4 regions of the Sporosarcina sp. P18a genome follow, and region 1 is predicted to be linked to each of the others. Evidence: riboswitches for the same ligand, from Rfam matches in the RefSeq annotation. Region 1 holds a riboswitch; each other region holds the start of a gene.

What was found. Region 1 has a riboswitch for S-adenosylmethionine ahead of CSV75_RS11370 (transporter substrate-binding domain-containing protein). Riboswitches for the same ligand answer to the same signal wherever they lie in the genome.
Region 2: another riboswitch for S-adenosylmethionine. It lies ahead of CSV75_RS13490 (methionine biosynthesis PLP-dependent protein); the one in region 1 lies ahead of CSV75_RS11370 (transporter substrate-binding domain-containing protein).
Region 3: another riboswitch for S-adenosylmethionine. It lies ahead of metK (methionine adenosyltransferase); the one in region 1 lies ahead of CSV75_RS11370 (transporter substrate-binding domain-containing protein).
Region 4: another riboswitch for S-adenosylmethionine. It lies ahead of CSV75_RS13925 (methionine ABC transporter ATP-binding protein); the one in region 1 lies ahead of CSV75_RS11370 (transporter substrate-binding domain-containing protein).

What each region holds. Positions count from the first base shown of each region.
Region 1 is NZ_PDYQ01000003.1:343,183-345,374, forward strand. Features, by position in the region: gene CSV75_RS11365 (amino acid ABC transporter permease) at 1-241, opposite strand, end outside; gene CSV75_RS11370 (transporter substrate-binding domain-containing protein) at 263-1,054, opposite strand; SAM riboswitch class I at 1,201-1,304, opposite strand; partial or broken gene CSV75_RS11375 (SDR family NAD(P)-dependent oxidoreductase) at 2,107-2,192, opposite strand, start outside.
Region 2 is NZ_PDYQ01000006.1:17,310-19,501, forward strand. Features, by position in the region: gene CSV75_RS13475 (methylated-DNA--[protein]-cysteine S-methyltransferase) at 1-208, opposite strand, end outside; gene CSV75_RS13480 (DMT family transporter) at 225-539, opposite strand; gene CSV75_RS13485 (DMT family transporter) at 542-877, opposite strand; SAM riboswitch class I at 1,034-1,135, shown strand; gene CSV75_RS13490 (methionine biosynthesis PLP-dependent protein) at 1,215-2,192, shown strand, end outside.
Region 3 is NZ_PDYQ01000001.1:15,594-17,785, forward strand. Features, by position in the region: gene pckA (phosphoenolpyruvate carboxykinase (ATP)) at 1-807, opposite strand, end outside; SAM riboswitch class I at 985-1,104, shown strand; gene metK (methionine adenosyltransferase) at 1,281-2,192, shown strand, end outside.
Region 4 is NZ_PDYQ01000006.1:104,535-106,726, reverse strand. Features, by position in the region: gene CSV75_RS13930 (pyridoxal phosphate-dependent aminotransferase) at 1-517, opposite strand, end outside; SAM riboswitch class I at 747-858, shown strand; gene CSV75_RS13925 (methionine ABC transporter ATP-binding protein) at 980-1,993, shown strand; gene CSV75_RS13920 (methionine ABC transporter permease) at 1,986-2,192, shown strand, end outside.

The DNA.
Region 1 (2,192 bases):
GTATTCCATAAAAAACGAGATATAGTTGAACTAACAACGGTGTCCCTCTGATAAAAGATACATAGAATGAAGAAATTGTCTTTAATACAGGAACTTTATATATTTTTATTAGCGCTGCGGCAACTCCGATCAATAGGCTCAATATTAATGAACCTACAGCAATGCCAATGGTAACGGGTAATCGTGCAATAATTATGGGAAAGCTCTCTAGTAAGAAATTAATATCTAATAAATTTTCCATTTCGCATTCACTTCTCTCGCCTTATTCAGGGATGTATTCTCCACCGGTCCACTTCTTTGAAAGCTCAACTAATGTGCCATCTTCTTTAAGTTCTTTCAAAACCGGATCAATTAATACTTTCAACTCCTCTCCCTGCTCATTATCTTTAAAAACAATTCCCATATTGTCGTTTACGAGAGGTTGTCCTACCACTTCTAAATCTAATCCAAATTTGTCTATGACCGAGTTAATCATAATTGGGTCATTTACATAGGCATCAATACGGCCCGTTTGTATATCCTGCAAAATTTCTGAAGGATTACCACTTTCACTGTATTTTAGAATAATGTCGTTTTCTGCTTTTTTATTATACTCTTCCAAAAGTAACGTATAAGAATCGCCTGCCAAAGCCCCTACCTTTTTTCCTTCCAAGTCCTCCACAGTTTGAATATCCGTTCGTCCAGATTTTACAACTAGGACAGTCTCCGCCGCAAAATATGATTCATCAGTAAATAAGAATTTTTCTTCACGATCCGGTGTTTTAGCAACCTGATCAATCACTGCCTGAATTTTATTTGATTCTAATGCTAAAAACATACTATCCCAAGGTGTTGCAACAAAATCAAAAGTATAGCCATCTAGTTTCTTATCGATTTCTTTCATTACTTCCACATCAAATCCAGTGAGTTCATTCTTCTCATTAGCAAATGCAAAAGGAGGGTAATCATTCTGTGTACCAACTAAAATTACTTTTTCCTTCACTTCTTCAGTAGCTTCCTTATTGGAACAACCACTTACTATTCCATTAAACGCGAATAGTCCAATCATGATCATAAGTACACGAGATTTCCTCTTCATCTGTACCACTCCCTTATTTAATCTGTTGTTTCAAACATCTTCCAGAACTTCTAATACTGTTGAGAATCACTACATACTTGAATATAAAAAAACCTCTTTCACAAAAGAGGTTTTTCTATCTAACCTCATCTCTCAGAATTATGCATTCTGCAGGAATTAGCACCTTTCATAAAATGATGGTTGCTGGACGTCATTGGGCCTGTCCCTCAGTCTCTCTTGATAAGTTATCTATTTAGATTGTATTACGATAATATGTAAGATTCGGATTATTGTCAAGTGCAAATTATTAGTAACAATAGCCTTATCATTACTTTTTCTAGCAGAATACTCGGAAAAGAGATATATTTACCGAATAAGTAAATTTTAGTAACCATAAAATTGAATGAAAAAAGACCGATTCGGACGGTAACCATGCTATTACTAAAAAAACACCTAAACATCATTTACTTTTAATTGGCCTTTTAACAATTCTCCATAATCTCCGTGTGGAATTAATACTACTTAACTACTTACTTTGAAGAGAGGATAATGCCATTCTTATTTTTAAAATAGTATGTGTAGTATTTACTAGTTACATTATTTATACTAGCGTCGATTTCACCAGCAAATGCAACAACTTTAACGGATGAAGCAACCGATGTACGTGTTGAATAGTAAAAAGGAAAAGCGGGCCGCCACAGTTTCCGTCAACGATCATGTTGTAACCGTTCATCCACCTAAAGCAGACTAATGTAAAGTTGCTGGCGAATGTTATGCCTATGTCCAATATCTATCACCGCGTGTACCAACAAGCTACAGTGCTGTAGAGTTAAATACTTATATTGCTAGTCAACTTGCTAAAAAAGAAAAAACCGGTGACACAAAATATGCTAATGCTACGATAGAAGGCCCGTTAATAGGTATCGGTGTTACATTAAAAGAACACGGTAACTACGTATTAATACAAAGATCTATGTTGAACCACTAAAACGGGCCTATCCAGTTTATCTGGATAGGCCTGTTCATGTTTTATCAAGTAAGTAAATTGATTAAAATGGATTCGTAGCAATGAAACTGGCTGTTTTCACATACACATGTCGATTTAATTTCAATTGATTTACAATCACTTCAGCCA
Region 2 (2,192 bases), on a different contig from region 1:
TTGTACCCGATAAGTACTCCTTCATCTTGCTTATATAGACTCCGAGCTTTGTTTCATCTTCTATTAAGTCAACTGTATCAAACCGGTACGACCAGTCCTTCATACGTTCTACACTATCTTCAGCTAGTCCGGCATAGCACAGTCCCTGTTTTGTAGCAGCTATTGTTACAATCCATTCATTAAAATCAAAATTTGTCCAATAAATCAGTTACGCCACTCCCCTTTCATCCGAACAACTTCAAGCCTACAGCACCGAAAATAATGAGCGATAAAAAGAAGAGACGTTTGATGCTAGCAGATTCTTTGAATATCAAAATCCCCATCAATACGGCTCCTGCCGCTCCTAACCCTGTCCATACCGCATACGCTGTACTCATCTGTATTTCGCGCATAGCAAGAGACAGGAAAACAAAACCAAAACCAAAAATCCCCACAATTAGTAACAGTCTTTTAATTGAACGCTTCTGTAAATAATAATTAATACTCACCACACCGAAAATCTCACCGAGACTGGCAATCACTAAGTATACCCACGCCACTGTCAGCCACCTCCTTCTGTATCGGCTTTTTCATCTGTTGTCAGCTTAATGCCGACTACCCCAATGACGATGAATCCGATGAAGGTCAGCGTAACCCACGTAAAACCTGCTTGAAAGAAGAATATATCCACTAAAAGGATTGCAGCGGCACCAGATCCGGTAAAAACAGCGTATACCGTGCCGGAAGGTAATCTTTCACATGCTTTTATAATGAAATAAAAACTCAATACAATCGCCATAACCGTTCCGGTCCATTGCATTACAGTTTCAGAATAACGAAGACCGACTACCCAGAAGATCTCTATAACAGCCGCCAATGCGACATAGCCCCAAGCCAAAATGAAAATCTCCTTTCCATTATGAATAGTATCTATCAGTATAACAAATCTTTTACTGAAACAAAAAATCAATAACTGATGTTAAAAGGAAACTTGCATCTAGTATATCTGCGTGATAGAATAAATTCGTCAACAGTTTTTCCTATATTATGAATATTCTTATCGAGAGAGACGGAGGGATAGGCCCAGCGATGTCTCAGCAACCAGCCACAGGCACGGTGCTAATTCCAAGGGTGACAACCACCTTGAAGATGAGAATACTGTATACACTTGTATGTTCGAGGGCCTATTCGAAAAGAAGAGGTTCTTTTTTATTTTGCCGGGGGGATGGATATTCATGACAAACAACGGATTAGAAACTAGATTAGTACAACTTGGAAACCACAGTGATGAGAAAACCGGAGCAGTCAATACACCGATATACTTGTCTACAGCGTACCACCATGAAGGTCTAGGCAAGTCCACGGGATATGATTACACACGAACAAAAAACCCTACGCGTTCTATCCTAGAGGATGGAATTGCAAACCTAGAATCAGGTGACCAAGGATTTGCATGCAGTTCTGGAATGGCAGCCATTCAACTTATTTTATCTTTATTTAAAACAGGTTCGGAACTATTGGCGCCTGAAGACTTATATGGCGGTACCTATCGCCTGTTTAATCAATATGAAGAGACGTATAATATTAAGACGCGTTACTTATCGTTCGATGATGTTTCAGAAGTCGAGCAAGCGATTACTGATCGTACAAAAGCGATCTTCTTGGAAACGCCTACAAATCCATTAATGCAAAACATAGCCATTAGTACGTATGCGGAATTGGCTAAAAAACATGATTTATTGCTAATTGTCGACAATACGTTTTTAACACCTTATTTCCAGCGGCCAATTGAGGAAGGCGCAGATATTGTCATTCATAGCGCAACGAAATATATCGGTGGACATAATGATGTGCTTGCAGGTCTAGTCGTGGCAAAAGGTGAGGATTTATGCGAACGTCTATTTACCAATCATAATGCGATTGGAGCTACATTGTCTCCTCTTGATTCATGGCTTGTCGTACGCGGTCTAAAAACATTGCATTTACGCATGAAACAGCATGATGCAAATGCGAAAATGATGGTCTCTTATTTAGAACAAGAACCTCTTATTGCCGACGTGCTCTACGCTGGAATCGGTGGTATGTTATCATTCCGAGTACAAAATAGTGAGTGGGTCGGGCCATTCCTTGAAAATATGAACTTAATTTCATTCGCCGAGAGTTTGGGCGGTGTGGAAAGCTTCATTACGTATCCGACTACACAGACGCATATG
Region 3 (2,192 bases), on a different contig from region 1:
TCCACCTTCAATGTTAAACACGCCATTATCAGACCAGCCGTGCTCATCGTCACCAATAAGTTTACGGTCAGCATCTGCCGAAAGCGTAGTTTTACCTGTTCCAGATAGACCAAAGAACAAAGCAACATCGCCTTCTTCTCCAACGTTTGCTGAACAGTGCATGGATAGGATATCTTGCTCGGGTAGTAAGTAGTTCATAACAGAGAAAATAGATTTCTTCATTTCCCCAGCGTACTCTGTTCCACCAATTAAGACAATTCGCTTTTCAAGCGATAAAATGATGAATGTTTCAGAGTTTGTGCCATCCACTTTTGGATCCGCTTTAAATGAAGGGGCTGCCAAAATGGTGAATTGCGATTCATGTGCTTTCAATTCTTCTTCAGTTGGACGGATGAATAGTTGGTGAACGAACTGATTTTGCCAAGCTAATTCATTAATAACCTGGATAGACAATTGGGAGTCTTTATCTGCTCCTGCAAATCCTTTAAAAACAAACAATTCGTCTTTTTTCTTCAAATGTTCGATGACTTTTGTGTATAATGAATCAAAGATCTCCTCTGAAATCGGACTGTTTGTGCTACCCCAATCTACTTTATCCTTAGACACTGCATCTTCAACGATGAATTTGTCCTTAGGTGAGCGTCCTGTATATTTACCTGTACGAGCAGTGATTGCACCGTCAGCAGAAAGTTTAGCTTCGCCTCTTGCCACTGCTTTTTCCGTTAGTTCTGCCACAGACGCTTGGATCGTCACGTTGCTTCCACTAAGAAGACTTTTTAAACTATCATCAATTTTTGCAGATATCATGTTTACATACCGTCCTTTGCGTAGTCGATTTATTTTTATCTTACTGAGAATATCCTAATTCGTAAATAGTATAACACATTAAGAATATTAATCTATACTAATGGAAAACTCAAGTGATTTGGAAGAAATAATTTGACAAAATCCAAACTTTTTAATACGATGTGACATGAACGGATACTCTTATCCCGAGTTGGTGGAGGGTACAGGCCCTGTGAAACCCGGCAACCTGCAATAGACGTAAGTCTAACGCGAAGGTGCCAAACCTGAAGCAAGGTTTAATTCCTTGGACGATAAGAGTGAAAGGTGCTGCGCGTGAAATTTTGCCTTTTACTCATGGATTGAATATGAGTGGAGGGCTTTTTATATTGTCTAGCCCTGAATCCTTATGGTATATGCTTGACGTCTAGGCGTGGAACTTTACCAGGGACTTATGAGAGTACCGTATCATGATGCTTAATATAGGGGGAAATAACATGACAAACCGTCGACTGTTTACATCAGAATCAGTTACAGAAGGCCATCCTGACAAGATGTGCGACCAAATTTCAGATGCAATTTTAGATGCGATCCTAACGGAAGATCCAAATGCGCGTGTGGCATGTGAAACGAGTATAACGACTGGACTCGTATTGGTAATGGGAGAAATCACTACGACAACGTATGTGGATATTCCAAAAGTCGTTCGCGACACTGTTAAGGAAATTGGGTATGTTCGTGCGAAATACGGCTTCGATTACGAAACGTCCGCTGTACTTACATCCATTGATGAGCAATCACCTGAAATCGCTGCAAGTGTCAATGTGGCACTCGAAGCACGTGAAGGCTCTATGTCTGATGAAGAATTAGAGGCAATCGGTGCAGGAGACCAAGGCCTGATGTTTGGATATGCATGTAATGAAACGCCAGAATTAATGCCTCTGCCAATCAGCCTGTCTCATAAATTGGCACAACGCCTGGCACAAGCTCGTAAAGAAGAACTTATTTCCTATTTACGTCCTGACGGTAAAACACAAGTAACGGTAGAATATGACCAAGATAATAATCCTGTGCGAATTGACACAATCGTTATTTCCACACAACATCACCCTGAAGCAACACTCGAGCAAATCGAGCAGGATATAAAGAATGTTGTTATTGATGCAGTCGTTCCAAAGAACTTATTGGACGAGCATACTAAATACTTCATTAATCCTACTGGCAGCTTTGTCGTTGGTGGCCCTCAAGGAGACTCTGGATTGACTGGACGTAAAATCATCGTTGATACGTATGGTGGATATGCCCGTCATGGTGGCGGTGCATTCTCGGGGAAAGATGCTACGAAAGTGGACCGTTCGGCTTCTTACGCAGCGCGTTATGTGGCAAAGAACATCGTTGCAGCTGGACTG
Region 4 (2,192 bases), on a different contig from region 1:
AGTTTAAGTACATGAGTTTGGCATCTTTTTTCTGATCATCCGTTAATTTATCGTACTCAGGAAGAAATCCATTCTCCTTACGTAGCGGCATTGTATCATATCGAATGCCTGCTAAGCTGACGCCGGATAAGTAATCAGGATAACCCGGGTCTGGCAGCAATAATAATTCACCTTCATTCATAATAGCAAGAGGTAGTTCTACGACACCTATTTTTGTACCGCCAAGTACCGCAACTTCTGTTTCGGGATCAATCGTGACATTGTATTCACGCTGATAATATTCAGCGACTGCTTGTTTTAAAGCAAGTGTCCCCCGAAATGGAGAGTAACCGTGTGTAGCTGGATCTTCAACGGCTTCTTGCAATGCTTTAATAATATGAGGAGGTGTTGGCTGATCAGGATTTCCACGTCCTAGGTTAATCACATCTCTGCCTTCATCCATAGCCTTTTCTATTTTATTTAATAATAATGTAAAGAAATGCGGAGGGAGTTGTTGTAATCGGTTGGATAATGCCATAGTCTATTCCTTCTTTCTTTGATAGGGTATGTGCGTTAAGTATACATAGATCATACTAGACTTTTCAATAGAAGGATGGTTATTCGATTCTAGAGGATTGCCAAAACTAGTCAATGGAATTTAAAACTGATAGAATAAGTCGGGTATTCTAATAAATTGGCGTTATTCACCTTGACAGTTTTATTAATTCAGATTAGTATATGTTTTATGCATATAATTTAATAGCAATCTCTTATCAAGAGCGACGGAGGGAAATGGCCCGATGATGTCCAGCAACCCCTTGAATGATACAAGGAAGGTGCCAAATCCTACAGTATGGTTTTCCATCTGAGAGATAAGCTGAGAATATTTCAGTCCCTCTTTCATTTAGAAAAATGAAAGATTTTTTTATTTAGAATAGAAATAAACTATAACCAACTGTTGATGATTATTATTTACTTGAATGTAGAAAGAAGTGAGAATATGATCCAAATTCAACATTTGTCTAAGGAATATCGGACAAAAGAAAAAGTGATAAAAGGTGTAGATGACGTATCACTAGACATCGAGACTGGAGAAATATTTGGCATTGTCGGTTATTCAGGGGCCGGAAAAAGTTCGCTTATACGTTGTTTGAATTTGTTGGAGAGGCCAACGAGCGGCACTATTTTAATAGATGGTGTAAACTTAACGAAACTTTCGGGGATCGAGCTTCGGCAGGCACGCTTGAAGATCGGAATGATTTTTCAGCACTTTTATTTAATTAGTCAAAAGACCATTTTTGAAAATATCGCATTCGCTTTACAGGCAGCGAAAATGCCTTCAGATAAAATAGAGAGCCGCGTAATGGAACTTCTCGAAATGGTGGGGCTGTCTGACAAACGCAATGTATATCCTGCCCAGCTAAGCGGGGGACAGAAACAACGCGTTGGTATTGCGAGAGCACTAGCCAATAATCCATCCGTTTTGCTTTGTGATGAAGCGACATCTGCACTGGACCCTAACACGACCATGTCCATTTTACGATTGTTAAAAAAGATCAATCGAGAATTGAATATCACCATTGTTTTAATTACGCACGAGATGAATGTGGTAAAAGAGATTTGTGATCGCATGGCGATTATGCAAGACGGAAAAGTGATAGAAGATGGGCAAGTATATGACATCTTTTCTCATCCAGTTCAACCATTAACGAAGGAGTTTATCAGCAGTGTGGTGTCTTACGACATTCCTGAAGCCGTCATGTCCAATTTGGTCGGTACATTGATAAAAATCACATTTAAAGGTGAAGTAGCGATGGAGGGTGTAATTTCCGATACTATGCAGAAATATAAGGTCAAAGGAAACTTCCTGCATGGTTCGATTGAATATATTCAAGAACGAGCACTTGGGATTTTCTTGATGGAATTACAAGGTGAGTGTGAAGAAGTAGATCAAGCGATTGCATACATACTCGAACAAAACGCACAAGTGGAGGTGATCCGACAACATGTTTGATCTATCTCACATCATGGAACTCATGCCGGATATTACAAAAGCATTTGGTGAAACATTGTACATGATCGGCATCTCGCTTACGATTGCGCTGATTATTGGATTGCCGCTTGGCGTTCTGTTATTTACAACAGATAGAGGATTATTTTTAGAGAACCGTGCAATTAATTCGGTTGTTGGGTTTCTCGTCAACATCATTCGC